4 regions of the Sporosarcina sp. P17b genome follow, and region 3 is predicted to be linked to each of the others. Evidence: riboswitches for the same ligand, from Rfam matches in the RefSeq annotation. Region 3 holds a riboswitch; each other region holds the start of a gene.
The links. Region 3 has a riboswitch for thiamine pyrophosphate ahead of CSV76_RS10070 (ECF transporter S component). Riboswitches for the same ligand answer to the same signal wherever they lie in the genome.
Positions count from the first base shown of each region.

Region 1 (3,897 bases), on a different contig from region 3:
AGCTACCGACGCAAGCGCCCATGAAGAAGGGGATGCCGAGTTGTAATGCGGCGTCGTTTGCGAGTAATCGAGTTTCGATATTATCTGTGCCGTCGAGAATGAAATGATGGCCTTCGAATAATTCGAGGACATTTTCAGGCGTGACATCCGCCACAATCCCACGAACTTTCACGTCGCTGTTGATCACGCGCAATCGGCTTTCCGCAGCGATTGCTTTCGGTAATTGATCGATGACATCTTGTTCTGAGTATAATTGCTGTCTATGAAGATTAGTCCATTCCAAAATATCGCGATCGACAATGGTCAGTTCGCCGACGCCTGCCCGCACTAGCATCTCCGCTCCTGAAGAGCCAAGAGCACCCACTCCTAAGACAAAAACTTTTGCTTCGCGTATACGTTGTTGTCCAATTGGTCCGATGGGTGCAAACAGTTCTTGCCGAGAATATTTACTGCTCAAGTCGTCACAAGCCCTTCAGTCGGACTGCTAGCCACGCCATAATCACGAACTGGCATACGTCCAGCTTTATAACCGAGACGTCCCGCTTCAATCGCGAGCTTCATTGCCTCTGCCATCATGACGGGATTGGCGGCTTCCGATACGGCTGTGTTCAGCAATACACCGTCTGCGCCGAGTTCCATCGCGAAAGCGGCGTCTTTTGGAGAGCCGACCCCTGCGTCAATAATGACGGGTACATTGGACTGCTCAATGATGAATGACAAATTCAACGGATTCAGAATGCCTCTGCCTGAACCGATTGGCGCAGCGCCTGGCATGATAGCGTGAACGCCTAATTCGCATAGTTTTCTTGCAAGTACTACATCGTCTGACGTATAGGGTAGTACAATGAAACCTTCCTCTAACAGCATTTCAGACGCACGTAATGTTTCCACTGGATCAGGAAGTAATGAACGGCTACAGCCGATGATTTCCACCTTTACCATGTCGCAAAGTCCCGAAGCTTTGGCGAGACGTGCGATATGTACGGCTTCTTCCGCTGTGCTGGCGCCTGCGGTATTCGGAAGCAATGTATAGCGCGTTAAATCAAGTTGTTCGAGAAAATTGGGTTGCGATGCTTCAAAAATATCCATGCGTCGTACTGCGAACGTCAGGATCTCTGCTTCTGATACCGCCACTGCTTGCTTTTGAATATCAAATGAAGGATATTTCCCCGTGCCTAGTAATAAACGTGAAGAGAATTCTTTATCTGCAATTTTTAACATGTTCATCCGCCTCCTACAAAATGTATGATTTCAATTTGGTCTCGGTCCATGATCGGTGCGTCGTAGTGATCTTTCTGCAAAATTTCCTTGTTTTTCTCCACGATCAAAATACGATCGCCAAGTCCTAAGTGCTCAAGTAACTGCTGGATCGTCCCTACTTCAGGAATGACGGGATACGATTTGCCGTTTAGATCAATCATTTTCTCCATGAGATACCTCTCCTTTTCTATAACTCTGCAAAGTTTTCAGTGAACGCATAGGGGATAATACGGCGACGCCTGCCACGTGGTTTTGCTGTAAATTAGGTAAGTGATGCGGCTCAATTCCACCAATTGCATACACAGGAATCGAACTACACTGTGCAATAGAAAATAATTCTTCCGTTCCACGCGCTGGCAGCCCAGGTTTCGATGGCGTATCGAAGACATGCCCGTACAATAGCCAATCTGCACCCTTATTCATAGCTAGCTTTGCCTCTTCCAATGAATGAATCGAGCAACCGAAAGAGAGCTCGGGGAATTCTTGATGTGCATCCTGTAACGACATACCATAGCCAGTCAGTTGCACTTTTTTGAGCTTCAGTCTTCTAGCCAAGTGAGGTCTGGCATGAAGAGTAAGCTTGTCGAGTGGGAATTCAGTACTTGCCAGACGCGTAACTAGATCTACTAGCTGTTCATCTGACTTGGACTTTTCCCGCAAAATGATGGCATCAAGAAACGGTGCTGTGCGCAACAAATGTAGTGTCAGTTCATCCACCGAAAGACGGTCGTCAGTCACGCCCAATAATTTCATTCATTCCCCTCCAATAGAAAAAACCACTTCCCGAATCGGAAAGTGGTAGAAATGTCGACAGAAATACATACGGAACGACTCGCCACTTCCCTCCGCAGGTGCTAACCTGTTCAGGTAATAAGGGTTTCAGAGCCACACTCTTTTCTCAGTCCTTGTAAAGGATTCCCCTAATGGTCAAAATATTTGATTTTCAGAACTAGCCTATCACGTGTACGGTAGAATGAAAAGCGTTTCTTTTATAAAAGCAATAAAGCATCCAAATCTAGAATTTCTACTGCTTTCATACTGGGCTGGCGAATCCAGCCAGACTCTTCGAAAGCGCTTAATTTTCGACTGATTGTTTCAGGTGTCGTCCCTAGGTGAGAGGCTAGGTCTTTGCGACTCATTGGTAATTCGACTATCAATTGTCTTTGTTCTTCTGATAAGTCAACTAGGTAAAGGGCGATACGCGTTTCTGCTGATTCCATACCGATTCGTGCCGCCCGTTGTTCCGTTCGGGCGAGGCGGGAGGAGAATTCCTCCAACATCTTCAATGAAATTGCGGGGTGCTCTTGTAGAAGTTGCTGCATTTGGTCCCGTTGAATAACACATAGTTCTACGGGTTCAAGTGTTTCTGCATAGGCGTCATGAGGTTTAGCATCAAATAACGATAGCTCGCCTGTGAAATCTCCGGGTTGTAGTATTCGTACGATTTGCTCTTTGCCGTTTTCTGATAGGCGATATATTTTGATCCGTCCTTTGTGCAATATATACAAGCCTTCGGAGCGGTCGCCTTCATTGTAAATAATTTGTCCACGCGGGTAGGGGGTGCTTCGCGCAAGTTCTACAATGTGCTTCATCTGATCTTTTTCCAAGTGATTGAACAGTGGAACAAGTGATACACACATTCGATGATCGGTCGTGTCATTGTGGGGCTGCTGACTCATTCACTTTCACCTCGCTTACATTTCGTTTGGACGCTTTGTCACTAGTATAGCGTATTAATCGAATGGCGTTCAATATGACAAGAAGCACACTTGCTTCGTGGATAAGCATGCCGGATGCTAGGAAGACTTTGCCTAGCAGTACACCGATTAGCAATAAAACTACTGTGCCAACTGCGAAAAATGTGTTTTGCTTCATATTGTTCACAGTCGCTTTCGATAATGCATAGGCGTGGGCGAATTGATCTAGTCGATCCGCCATCAAGACGATATCCGCTGTTTCCATGGAGATGTCTGTTCCGCCTTTACCCATTGCCAGTCCGATATCTGCAGTGGCGATTGCCGGCGCATCATTGATTCCGTCACCTGCCATCGCTACTCGATGTCCTTGCGCTTTCAACTTTTGGACAGCGGCTACTTTGTCTTCAGGTAACAGCTCTGCATAGACGCTGTCGAGACCAAGTTGTTCGCCAACGAGTCGGGCAGTGTGTACATTGTCGCCCGTTAGCATAATCATTTGTTTAATACCATTTCTTCGTAGTTTAGCTAGGGCAGCCGCGGCTTCTGGACGGATTTGATCCGCTATGGAAATAATACCTGCGATTTCTCCACCAATACTGATGAACACGGCTGTGTTACCTGCCTTTTCTCGCTTGGATGCATACTCTTCTATAGTTGGAGAGATAGCTATACCTTGTGAGATCATCAGCTTCCGGTTACCCGCCGCCAGTTGCTGGCCATCTACTTCAGCAAGAAGTCCGTTACCTTTAATAACTTGTGCGTCTTGTGCTTGGTGTTTTAAATGAATCAAGCGTTTTTTTGCTTCACGAACGATCGTTTGACCGAGATGGTGTTCAGACATCAGTTCAGCTTCTGCAGTTAAACGGAGTAACTCTTCTTTGTTGATGCCAAAGCTATGGATGTCAGTAACTTCTGGACGTCCTTTAGTTAACGTACCTGT
Region 1 covers NZ_PDYP01000006.1:98,357-102,253, forward strand. The annotation lists gene CSV76_RS09235 (ThiF family adenylyltransferase) at 1-457, opposite strand, end outside; gene CSV76_RS09240 (thiazole synthase) at 454-1,227, opposite strand; gene thiS (sulfur carrier protein ThiS) at 1,224-1,430, opposite strand; gene CSV76_RS09250 (thiamine phosphate synthase) at 1,414-2,013, opposite strand; TPP riboswitch at 2,084-2,192, opposite strand; gene CSV76_RS09255 (Crp/Fnr family transcriptional regulator) at 2,250-2,939, opposite strand; gene CSV76_RS09260 (heavy metal translocating P-type ATPase) at 2,917-3,897, opposite strand, start outside.
Region 1: linked by a shared signal. The riboswitch ahead of CSV76_RS09250 (thiamine phosphate synthase) and the one ahead of CSV76_RS10070 (ECF transporter S component) in region 3 are both predicted to bind thiamine pyrophosphate.

Region 2 (3,897 bases), on a different contig from region 3:
TCAATGGCAGTGGACATACTGTCGAGCTGTTCTTGGAATTGACTGAAATCAATTGACTCCCGCTTATCGATCAAGCCTTGCACAACTTTCTGCGCATTCGTATTCACTTCCGTTGCACGGTCCAGCAAGCTTGTAATATTCACAGAAAGCTCTTTCAACTGCTTCATCAACTTTTCCGTTTGAGGAGACAATATATTTTCATAATTACCTTTGATTTTATCCATATCTTCAGCAAGCTTGTCTGACAGCGCCTGTGTTTGTGTGATCAGATCCGTCGCTGGATTCTTACCACTTTGTAAATCTGAAATGATAGTTTCCAAGTTCTTCTTCAGACGACTTAAATCCGCCACGCTGTCACTCAAAGAACTCTGCAAGTCTTTAATATTGGATGAATCTTTTAAATTCTGATCCTGCTTCTTCAAATAATCATAAATATCATCTAACCTAGCATTTGTATCTTCCAATTTACCTTGCTTATCACGCAGTGAATCGACGATACGATCCACATCTTCCCCTTTACCTGACAATTCACTTGTCAGATCAGGCACTTTACGGAATGCGGTTTGCGCACTCTCCAAGTTGGATGTAATGACCCGCAATGTATTATCCACGGTCTTTTCATTCTCTTGCAACTTGCTGATCAATCGTGCATTCAGTTTTTTCGCATTCGCATGCACCGAATTGACATCGTCCAATACCAGATCCACACGATCAATAGAAGAATCCGCGAAATTTAACCCTTTATCCACTAGCTGCAATTTCGAATAAATGTCGGGAATATCATATTCTAGTTGATAAACTAAATCGCGTAGTTTTTCAATATTGACACGATTGTTTTCCAGTTCCACTCCTAGATTATTGAATACCTTGATCACTGCTTTGTTCGCTTCTTCAACGAACGTGCTATCGATATTCTCTACTATAGCAGATGCGCCCTTGCCTGCTACTTTTGGAGAAATCGCATTAATCTTTTCATTGATATAATAATCCAATGTCGGTTGTTTAATATCGTCTGTAACGATACTGCTTAAATTTTCCGAGAAATTCTTGGGGATGATAATCGCAGCGTAGTAATCGCCGTGCTTAACACCTTTTAAGGCTTCGTCTTTCGTCACGAACTGCCAACCGAGATCATCATTCTTGGTCAGCGAAACGATTACTTCATCTCCGACATTGAATTCCTTACCCTCAATTTCTGCGCCTTGATCTTCACTAACAATCGCTACTGATACGCCTTTCGTATTGGAATATGGATCCCACGAAGCCAGGATGTTCATCCATGCATAGAGCGACGGTAGAAATGCGATGGCCGCAATGACGATGAGCGCTGCTTTATTCTTGAATATATTTCGGAGATCTCGTTTGACTATAAACAATATTTTATTCATCTAGTATAAACCCTCGCTCTGTATTCCGACATTCGCATATCACACCAATAGACTAGAGAAAATCGTATAGTTCAACACATCTGTGATTTGCTCCTCAGTCAGCTGGTCATCATGCGTTTTCGACCAATCCACTACTAACGCCAAATAAGATTTGAATAATAGATACGCGATCAGTTCACTATTACATGGCTTCAATTCACCTTTGGCAACACCGCGTTCAATCTTACTAGCAATAAACTGCAATATTTCCTTCTCTATAGAAGTTAACACATCCCCGACAGCTGGTGTGCGTAACTCTTTTTCCTCTTCAATCAGCTTAATGAATAACTGATGCGTCTCACGAAACTTCAATAACTGCATAATACGCGCATGGGCATTCTCTTGAAACGATGCCCCTTCTATAGCCGTTCTTTCCGACGCCTCTTTCATTTCGTTCACCATATTCCAGACAATCGAATGAAATAATTCTTCTTTATTCGAGAAAAACGTATAAATAGTACCTTTCCCCACATTCGCTATTTTCGCCACTTGGTCCATTGTCGTCGCCTTATAACCAAACATCGTAAACGATTTTCCAGCCGCCAACATGATTTCTTCCCTACGATCCATTTTGACACATCCTTCGAAATTGACCGTAATACCATTTCGGTCTGATAGTCATTATACTACATAGATTTTCAATGAAATGCAAGATGCTTGCTATTAATGGGTGAAAAGAATAGTTTGATCGACATTCAAAATATTTACTGAATTAAAGTTGACTACTTTACTAGAATATGAAACGATAAGACATGGATAAACACTAGGGGTGCTTTTGCTGAGAGAGGCTATTTGCCTTAACCCTTAAACCTGCTCTAGATAATGCTAGCGGAGGGAAGTGGACATATGACCGGTCTTGGCCGAACTATGCAACCGCTTCGCACAAAAGAAGTGGTTTTTTTGTGTGGATTTTTGAAGAAAAGAGATGTGAAAAGAATATGCCTAATAAAATTTTAGAATTTACCGATGTATCCTTTCATTATCAAGCAACCAAAGCTTCAAAACCGACGGCTATTTTTGACCAAGTTGATTGGCATGTAAATGAAGGCGAATTCGTCAGCATCATTGGACCGAGCGGTTACGGGAAGAGTACGTTGTTCCGATTAGTTACTGGCCTTGAGAATCCTGACAGTGGAGAAATTTCATTGAACGGTGAAGTCGCAACGAGGCGTTTAGGAAAAGTCGGTTACATGCCGCAGCAAGATTTACTCATGCCTTGGCGAACCATTCTAGAAAATGTTCGATTGCCAGTGGAACTCCAAAGTGCCAAAACGACTTCCGATGAGATGATCCAGCTCCTTGCAGATTTTGGGCTAGCTGGTGAAGAAAACTCTTACCCTGGCAACTTATCAGGTGGTATGCGTCAACGTGTTTCTTTTTTACGAACGATTCTAACCGGCTCTGATATTTTATTGCTGGACGAGCCTTTTAGTGCGCTCGACGCCATTACCCGCTTGACGATGCAAGAGTGGCTAATTGATCAGTGGAAGAGGCTCGATAAAACCATTGTCTTCATCACCCATGATATCGACGAAGCATTATTTCTATCTGATCGTATCTTTGTACTTGCTGAAAAACCTGTGCGGACAATTCGCGAAGTAGCCGTTCCTCTTGATCGACCACGTACGATGAGAGACTTGGCACGCCCAGAACTGGTTGAATTAAAGCAACAACTCATCATGGAGCTACGTTCGGAGGCACCACTATGAAAAAGATTACTTCTTATAGTAGCTCCATACTTTTCGTCGCGATCTTACTTGGCATATGGGAAACCGGAGCGCGTCTTTATGATAAAAGCTTCTTATTCCCGTCTCCATCTGCGATTCTACTCAAGTTATGGGAACTAAAATCGGAGCTGTTTATCCACCATTTACCTCCGACAGCTGCAACAATAGTAATCGGCCTAATTATTTCGATACTTATCGGATCGGCACTTGCGATCGCGATGTATAGCAAGAAGCCTATCGAGCAAGCGTTTTATCCACTTTTGATTGCGTCACAGACGATTCCCGTCATTGCGCTTGCACCGATTTTCGTGCTGTGGTTCGGCTACAGCATTTGGGGAAAAGTTGCAGTCACTGTACTGATCACCTTTTTCCCCATCACTGTCAGTGTGTTCGACGGCTTGCGTTCATCGGATAAAAACTTACGTGAATTAATGCTCACGATGGGCGCGTCTGCAAAAGATATTTTCTTTAAACTGGATCTACCTTCCGCACTACCTTCCTTTTTCTCTGGACTTAAAGTGGCGGTCACACTCAGCGTGATCGGTGCTGCAATCGGAGAATGGCTTGGCGCACAGGCGGGTCTTGGATATTTCAGCAGAAGAATGATGACTCAATTCGATAGTGCGGCTGTATTTGCACCGATTGTTTTACTATCTGCTGTAGGCATTATTTTCTTTTTACTTGTCGTTTTATTGGAAAAATACTTTTTACAATGGAGGAACCACGAATGAAAAAACGTTTGC
Region 2 covers NZ_PDYP01000004.1:273,424-277,320, reverse strand. The annotation lists gene CSV76_RS07075 (YhgE/Pip family protein) at 1-1,388, opposite strand, end outside; gene CSV76_RS07070 (TetR/AcrR family transcriptional regulator) at 1,428-1,997, opposite strand; TPP riboswitch at 2,183-2,281, shown strand; gene CSV76_RS07065 (ABC transporter ATP-binding protein) at 2,366-3,136, shown strand; gene CSV76_RS07060 (ABC transporter permease) at 3,133-3,885, shown strand; gene CSV76_RS07055 (ABC transporter substrate-binding protein) at 3,882-3,897, shown strand, end outside.
Region 2: linked by a shared signal. The riboswitch ahead of CSV76_RS07065 (ABC transporter ATP-binding protein) and the one ahead of CSV76_RS10070 (ECF transporter S component) in region 3 are both predicted to bind thiamine pyrophosphate.

Region 3 (3,897 bases):
ATTTAATTGATGGTGATCATCGAAAATCCGGTCTTGGAAAACTAAAGGTATGTCATTCTCTCCATATTGTTTAGGAATTTCTAATTTGGCCGAATTAGGATCTTCAATATAAATCAGTCCTGCTAAGCCTTTATATACTTGTTCAGATGTCTTGCCCTCTGGGTGGGGATGAAACCATAAAGTAGCCGCCTCTTGTGTGACTTCAAATTCTATTGTCTCTTCTTCACCTGGACTGAGTGTTTTATGTGGTCCGCCATCTGCTTCGCCAGACACTTCTAAACCATGCCAATGAAATGTTGTTTCTTCATCTAATTCATTTATCGTATTTATTTTTACAGTTTCACCCTTTCTAAATTGTAGAACGGGCCCTAATAAATCTCCGTTATATCCAAAAGTTTCTGTAGTCACATTATCAAATATGTTCACGCTTCCCTTTTGCGCCTTAACAGTATATTCGGTGCCTACTGTCGTTTCACTAGTTAATAAGGGTGGGATGTTTATTTCATTCTCACCAGTCGAATCTTTTAATCTCACTACATTATTATGGCTCATATGTCCGTTACCCATTGTCGAACCATCCATCATAGAATGCTGTTCATTGCTCGTCTGGTTCATCATATGTTCATTACTCTGTTCATTCGATTGCGCATCACTACTGCATCCACTGATCAATAATGCACACAATGAGAATATAACAACTTGCGTTTTTCTACTCATTTAAATATCCCCTTTATCTATTGTCATCAAGGGTAGTATAGCTGATACATGTGGAAAAACTATGCACATTTCATACATATGGTCGTGAAAATGAAACTTTCTCAATACAAAAAGGATACCCGGGTATATTACTATCCTGGTATCCCTCACTTTGTAATTAAAATCTAGATCTAGATGGTTTTTTCATCGGTGCTTTATTCATTAGGTAGGATATAAAGGTATCATCCTCAAGGTTCGGATTCGACGAGTTCAGTAGCAATGCTAAGTTTTTCGCATCATCAAGTGCCCTGTGTGCGTTCTGTACTTGAATCCGATGCGCTCTCAGTAATTGTTGAAGCTTACCATTCTCAAAGCCATAGTTTTTCCATTTAATTTGTCTAACAGAACAATACCAGTCCATGTCAAGAGTTTCCGGTAATAGTCTACTGACAAAGCCCCTGTCAAATGAAGCATTATGCGCCACAATGCCATCTGCCCGATCGAGTATCGATAGAATTCTGTCCATGTCGAGCGACTTCCCTCTTACCATCTGATCAGTGATGCCCGTTAGGTTTGTAATCATTGGCGTTATAGAGTAGAACGGCTCTTGAAACTCACAATATTCATCTGCTACCCGAACAATCCGGTTATTATCGTATTCGCCAAGCATAACACCGAGTTCAATTACATCGCTTGCCTCTGCTCTCATACCTGTAGTTTCTACGTCAATGAACGCTATATGTTTCGTCATGTAAAAACTCCTTTAAATCTATTTAAATTCGTATATGGCATGCAATTAGGATTAATTTGTATCCTATTAGTATAACAGGATTTCAACACACTGTAACGAAATTAACCTACTTCGGGATTCGCACTTCATCCAACTTTTGAAGTGGTTGCCAGACAAATTGATGTGCTGTATACTAGGATTGCTTACATAAATGTCCGTACGGGTGCTTGAGTGAATCAGGCTGAGATAGCAGAGGAATCCACTGCTGACCGTTAATCTGATCTGGGTAATGCCAGCGTAGAGAGCGTAATCGATGGAATTATACAGGAATCTCTTTCCTTCCTCGGCCGTCTGCTCTTCAGACGGCTTTTTTGTATAGACAAATAAGAAGGAGTGGAAGAGTTTGAAGAAATTAAAGTTTACCGATATTTTGATCACGATCATGATCGGGGTAGTATTTGGTGTATTGATGAAGTTTTGGGACGATTTATATACCGTCGTCAAACCGATTCTCCCCGTTGCACGTCAATTGATTTACGGCATGTGGTTCATGGTGGGACCGTTCGCCTTTTTACTATTACGTAAGCCCGGTACCGCATTGATCGCAAGCATTGCAGGCGCTTCCTTGTCTGCATTCGCAGGACATGGGATTGAAGTATTGATGTACGGGTTCATGCAAGGTCTTGCTGCAGAATTACTATTCGCCGCATTCCGATACAAGCGCTACACGATAGTAGTCGCTGGAATGGCTGGTATTGCTTCTTGCCTCGCGAGTTTCGGACTCGATTTGGTTTACGGCTATGCAGCACTTGAAACATGGGCACTTATAGTGAAATACGGGTTACGTGCAATTAGCGCATTCATCTTCACAGGTATTTTTGCTGTATTAATTGTTAAAGCGATTGAAGCAACCGGCGTGACATCTTTAATCCGCCCTGTTGATAAGAAAGAATATACTTTGCTCGATCAGTAAACACGGAGGAATGATTCAACTATGCCTAACATCAGTGTTACCGATTTACGACTGAAGTTTCCAGGAGAGAATTCACTGGTTTTTAAAGATCTTTCTTTTTCCGTTCAGCCTGGTGAAAAAGTGCTCATGCTTGGACCAAGCGGCTGTGGTAAATCTACTTTACTGCAAGTACTGAGCGGAATTATCCCGCATTCCATCGAATTACCAATGAAAACAAAAGACATCCAACTGCCTGACTCATGGGGATTCGTTTTTCAAGATCCTGAAACGCAGTTTTGCATGACCTATGTCGATGAAGAACTTGCATTTGTTTTGGAAAACCTTCAAGTACCGCGTGAAGAGATGGCCACTCTTATAGAGGAAGTGTTGAAACGCGTGGACTTGAATTTAGAAAACGTTCATACACCCATCAATGAAATGTCTCAAGGCATGAAACAACGACTAGCATTGGCTACAGTGTTATTACTTGAACCCGACGTATTATTTCTGGACGAACCTTCTGCTTTACTTGATCCAGAAGGCACGCAGCAAATTTGGTCTGCTATCAAAGCAGCAGCTACAAATAAAACCGTACTCATTGTCGAGCATAAAATTGATTTGATTGCCGATTGGGTCGATCGCGTGGTGCTATTTAATGATCAAGGAGTCATTATAGCGGATGGACCTCCAGACACGATCTTTACAAACAATCAAGAAGAACTGAAGCGCTATGGCATTTGGTATCCGGGGGTTTGGGAAGAATATAAAACGTCCGAAGCATTTCAATCGATGATGAAAAACCGTCAAGCAGTTGCATCTCAAGAAAAAATTCAGATTCAAGACTTTCACGGCTATCGCGGTCAAGCGGAGAAGATTTCTGTCAAACAGGCGACCGTACAGGCTGGTGACTGGATTTCGATTGTTGGAGAAAATGGCTCTGGTAAAAGCACATTGCTTCTATCTCTCATGCAACTACTTCGCACTGACGGTGTCTATGAAGTTAACGGTGTACCGATTGTGTGGAAAAAGAAGAAGCGACAACTTCCTAAAGGTCTGTCGCTCGTTTTCCAAAATCCTGAACTGCAATTCGTGACCAATTCTATTATGGAAGAGTTGACCGTTTCGTTGCACAGTATGCCAAAAACAGAGGCAGATCGTTATGCTAAAGAAATGATACAATTATTCAACTTGCCTGATTCTGTTTCACGCCATCCCTATCAACTATCTACGGGTCAAAAGCGGCGTTTAAGTGTAGCGACTGCTCTTACTCCAGATACAAATATATTGCTACTTGATGAACCTACTTTCGGGCAAGATGCGCGAAATACTTTTGCCATTCTTGAGAAAATAGAGCAATTGCGCACCGAAGGAATGACGATTCTAATGGTGACGCATGATGAGGAAATCGTAGAAAGTTTCGCTACTGCAGTCTGGACAGTAGTTGATGAAGTATTACAAACAACTATGTTTTCTGGAGGTGCGCCACATGCTGAATTGGTTCACACCTGAACGGCAAACT
Region 3 covers NZ_PDYP01000007.1:62,448-66,344, reverse strand. The annotation lists gene CSV76_RS10080 (multicopper oxidase family protein) at 1-717, opposite strand, end outside; gene CSV76_RS10075 (exonuclease domain-containing protein) at 875-1,447, opposite strand; TPP riboswitch at 1,636-1,747, shown strand; gene CSV76_RS10070 (ECF transporter S component) at 1,830-2,399, shown strand; gene CSV76_RS10065 (ABC transporter ATP-binding protein) at 2,421-3,887, shown strand; gene CSV76_RS10060 (energy-coupling factor transporter transmembrane component T family protein) at 3,865-3,897, shown strand, end outside.

Region 4 (3,897 bases), on a different contig from region 3:
GCAATGCCAGCCGGAAATGAAACGAATGCAGAGCCTGCGACTGCAATTGCGACGAACATCGTCATGAAAATCATTTTACGTGTATTCATAGCAACCTCGTTTACTTTAGAGTAGAATGGATCGTTTTTGAAATAGATTTTGCAGTTTTTTGTGGGTCGGCAGCGGAGGCAATGGCAGATACTACCGCCACGCCATCTGCACCTGCTTGTATAATAGACTCCGTAGTATCTAGCGTAATCCCACCAATTGCTACCATTGGCATGTCGGGAAATGCTGTATGAATTTTTTCCACTAAGTTTGTTCCGACAACGTCTGAAGCATCCAGTTTAGTTGCGGTTGGATAAATGGGGCCAAGGCCTATGTAATCGGCACCGATCGACTGTGCGAGTTGAACCTCAGTTGCGTTATGCGTCGAGACGCCAAGCCATTTATCAGGTCCTATACGTTTTCGAACACTGTCTGCCTGTTCATCGTCTTGTCCAACGTGTACACCATCCGCGTTAAGTGCTAATGCCAAATCTACATCGTCATTAACTATAAACGGTACACGATATAATCTGCATAATGCCTGACACTTTCTTGCGAATCCAAGTAAAGCATCGCCCGTTAATGCACCGTTACCTTTTTCGCGCAACTGGAAACACGTAACGCCGCCACGAAGTGCTGCTTCCAATACAGCTAAGGGTTCATGGTTTTTTACGTTTGGCGTACCCATGACAAAGTATAAGCCCAATGCTTTCCTCACTTCTACTTGTCGCATCAGAGCATCTCCCTTTTTAACTGTCCATAAGCCCAATGATTTGTAGGACCATGACCTGAGCCAAGTTGTAAGCCATTTTCAATTGCTGCTTGAATGAATTGCTTTGCCTCGGCTACTGAATCGGGTAGAGAATAACCTCTTGCAAGAAACGCCGTCAAAGCAGCTGCAAACGTGCAACCCGTTCCATGTGTGTCTTTCGTTTGGATCCATGGGGTAGTGACTGTGAATGATTGTCCGTCCGCATCAGCATAATAGTCTTTCGCATCGAGCACGTCACTGCGATGTCCACCTTTTATGACCACAGCATTTGCACCGAGCTGGATAAGTTTTTCTGCTGCTAGTTGAATCTCTTCATCAGTACAGATCTTCATGTCTGTCAGTACTTCTGCTTCCGGAATGTTTGGCGTTATCACAGTTGCAAGTGGTATTAACTGTTCCTTCAGCGCCTCAATTGCTTGTTGTTGTAATAAAGAATGTCCACCTTTAGCAATCATCACAGGATCGATCACTAATGGAATAGGTGGATATTCTTTTAATAAAGAGGCGACTGCTGTAATGATTTCGGCTGAAAATAGCATACCAGTCTTACAGGCTTTCACGTCAAAGTCGTCGAGTACGGCTTTCATTTGTGCGATTACACCGTCAGCTTGTACCGGATACACATCTTGTACACCTAATGTATTTTGTGCGGTTACTGCCGTAATAGCGGAAGTGCCAAATACACCGAGCTCTTGAAAAGTCTTCAAATCAGCCTGGATTCCCGCACCACCACCACTGTCTGATCCTGCAATAGTCATAGCTACTTGAATTGTCATTAAAAAACCTCCTATCTTTTACACAAAGTATGTTTTTGTTTCGCGATCTAAAGAATGTAAGATATTTAAGAAGTTCATCGCAAAGTCACCAGGACCTTTGGAAATCTGCGCCGTTTGTTCTCCAGCACGCTTATAAAATGAAAGTGCATCTGCTGCTGCTTCCATAGGGCTCTCTATTCCAACCGCTAGAAAAGCACCGACGACTGAACTAAGTAAACAACCAGTTCCAGTAATCGTCGTCATCATTGGATGTCCACCTGTAATAGATACTGTCGTGTATCCATCAGTAACGATATCCACTTCGCCTGAAACTGCTACTAGACAGTTATGCTTGCGTGCTGTCTGTTTTGCAACGTCTTCAATGTCTGCTTGTCCTTCTCCAGCATCTACTCCTTTGGCGTTCCATGGAATATCTGCAATTGCCGCCAACTCCCCAGCATTACAACGAACTAATGTGACGTCTACTTCGTCTAAAACTTTGAGAACACTTGCTTTACGAAAAGGCGTTGCACCTGCCCCAACTGGATCCAATACAACAGGTTTTCCGGCTGCACGTGCACTTTTCCCTGATAGAATCATTGCGTCGACCGTTTGTTGTTTTAACGTTCCAATATTTAGAATGCTACAAGCGGCGATTCTCGCGATATCTTCCGCCTCTTCCACCGCATCGGCCATTACAGGAGATGCGCCTATTGCGAGTAACCCGTTAGCTTGGAAGTTGGCTACCACAAAATTCGTGATGCAGTGGACAAGTGGTTGCTCTTGTCGCAGTTGTTGAATAAGCTGCATGTTTCTTTTCCCCCTTATAAAGGTATATATACAAAAAGCCCATACTAGGATGGGCGGTTGGGTATAAAAACTACCCACTTCCCTCCGCTAGGTTGTCCTAGATCAGGTTCAAAGGGTTTGCATAATTGCATCTCAGCCAAATGTTGGCACCCCTAGTGGTGACTATGTATCAGACAAGCTAATTATATCATATAGATGGGTTAGGATAAAATGATCCTGCAATAAACAGATTGACAAGTATGAAAATGAGTGTTTGCGCTTAGGTGGTCAAGTATAACCGTATGCTAAACGTTACATAATTATCTGAAGAAGTCTTATCTTTTTCAGATGAAATGGATATAAAGGAGTAGATCGCAAATGGAGAAATTATTCGAAATTCAACAAATGGACCATTCATTGGATAATATATCGTTTACGTGGAGTGACATAGGTGGTTATTACCGTGTCTATAAAAATGACCGACAAGTATATGAAGGAACAGCTCCGAAGTTTTCGGATGGGGAGTTGGATCCGTCACATCCTTTCCAATACACGGTGGAACGAGTAGCGGAAGGACGGGTTCAAGATGTAATTGTTATCCAGACATCTGCCCTGACTGAAGTACAGGAAGATGAACATCCTTTGCAACGATTAGTCATCACAACGATTGCCGCTTCATCACAAATTGCTCTGTCATGGGAGTGGATCAAAGATGTGGAGAAGTTCGATATTTACCGCAACGGTCAATATCTCGAAACAATTACGGATAATCGTTTTATTGATCGTGAGATAAGTCCTTCGGAAGCAGTAGTATATAGCGTCTCGGCAACGTGTCCGTTGATTGACAGCAATCAGAAAATGAATGTCAGTAAATCGATCGCATCCAAAGTGTATGAAGTGATTATGCCTCCGAATCCGAATAATAAACCAACAGAAGAAGTCTATACTTTTTCTGTACGTGTAAAGCAACGGGATCAATTGCTTACACCGATTGCTGACAGAAAAAAAGTAAATGAAGTGAAGCAATGGAAGTTCCGCTATGCAACGTTTTTAAAAGAAGATATCATAAAAAACCCGAATCTCTTTTCACCAATTCCATATTTCACAGGTGATGATCGAGATTTCAACCCAGAAGGAAAAAGCTTCCGTACCCGTGTGGACATAGAAGGAGAGTTTATCGGAGGCGATAGCACACTGCAATTTACGAAAGCCACTGGACCTTCAATTGGCATGAATTATATGAAACGATATAAGCGCCATGACCATGCGTCTGTAGACGGTATAGAAATTGAGCGATTAGAAGGGAAATCGACTGAAGTTCTTTTTGCAATCAACCATGACGTAGGTAATCCACTAACCGCTTCACCGCCTATTCATTATGAAGTGAAAGCGCATTTAGACCAGCAAGGAAACCTAGACCTAGTTGGCTATCATAACGATGCGCCACATCATGAAGTATATTTAGCGCTTGATGACGAGGACTGGCGCTCGTTGCACCGTACTGAAAGTGAAGGCTTAGCGTATTTGACAGGTGTGCTGGGAGATAATTATTGG
Region 4 covers NZ_PDYP01000003.1:119,355-123,251, reverse strand. The annotation lists gene thiW (energy coupling factor transporter S component ThiW) at 1-89, opposite strand, end outside; gene thiE (thiamine phosphate synthase) at 101-760, opposite strand; gene thiD (bifunctional hydroxymethylpyrimidine kinase/phosphomethylpyrimidine kinase) at 760-1,575, opposite strand; gene thiM (hydroxyethylthiazole kinase) at 1,594-2,364, opposite strand; TPP riboswitch at 2,427-2,528, opposite strand; gene CSV76_RS04615 (DUF3238 domain-containing protein) at 2,722-3,897, shown strand, end outside.
Region 4: linked by a shared signal. The riboswitch ahead of thiM (hydroxyethylthiazole kinase) and the one ahead of CSV76_RS10070 (ECF transporter S component) in region 3 are both predicted to bind thiamine pyrophosphate.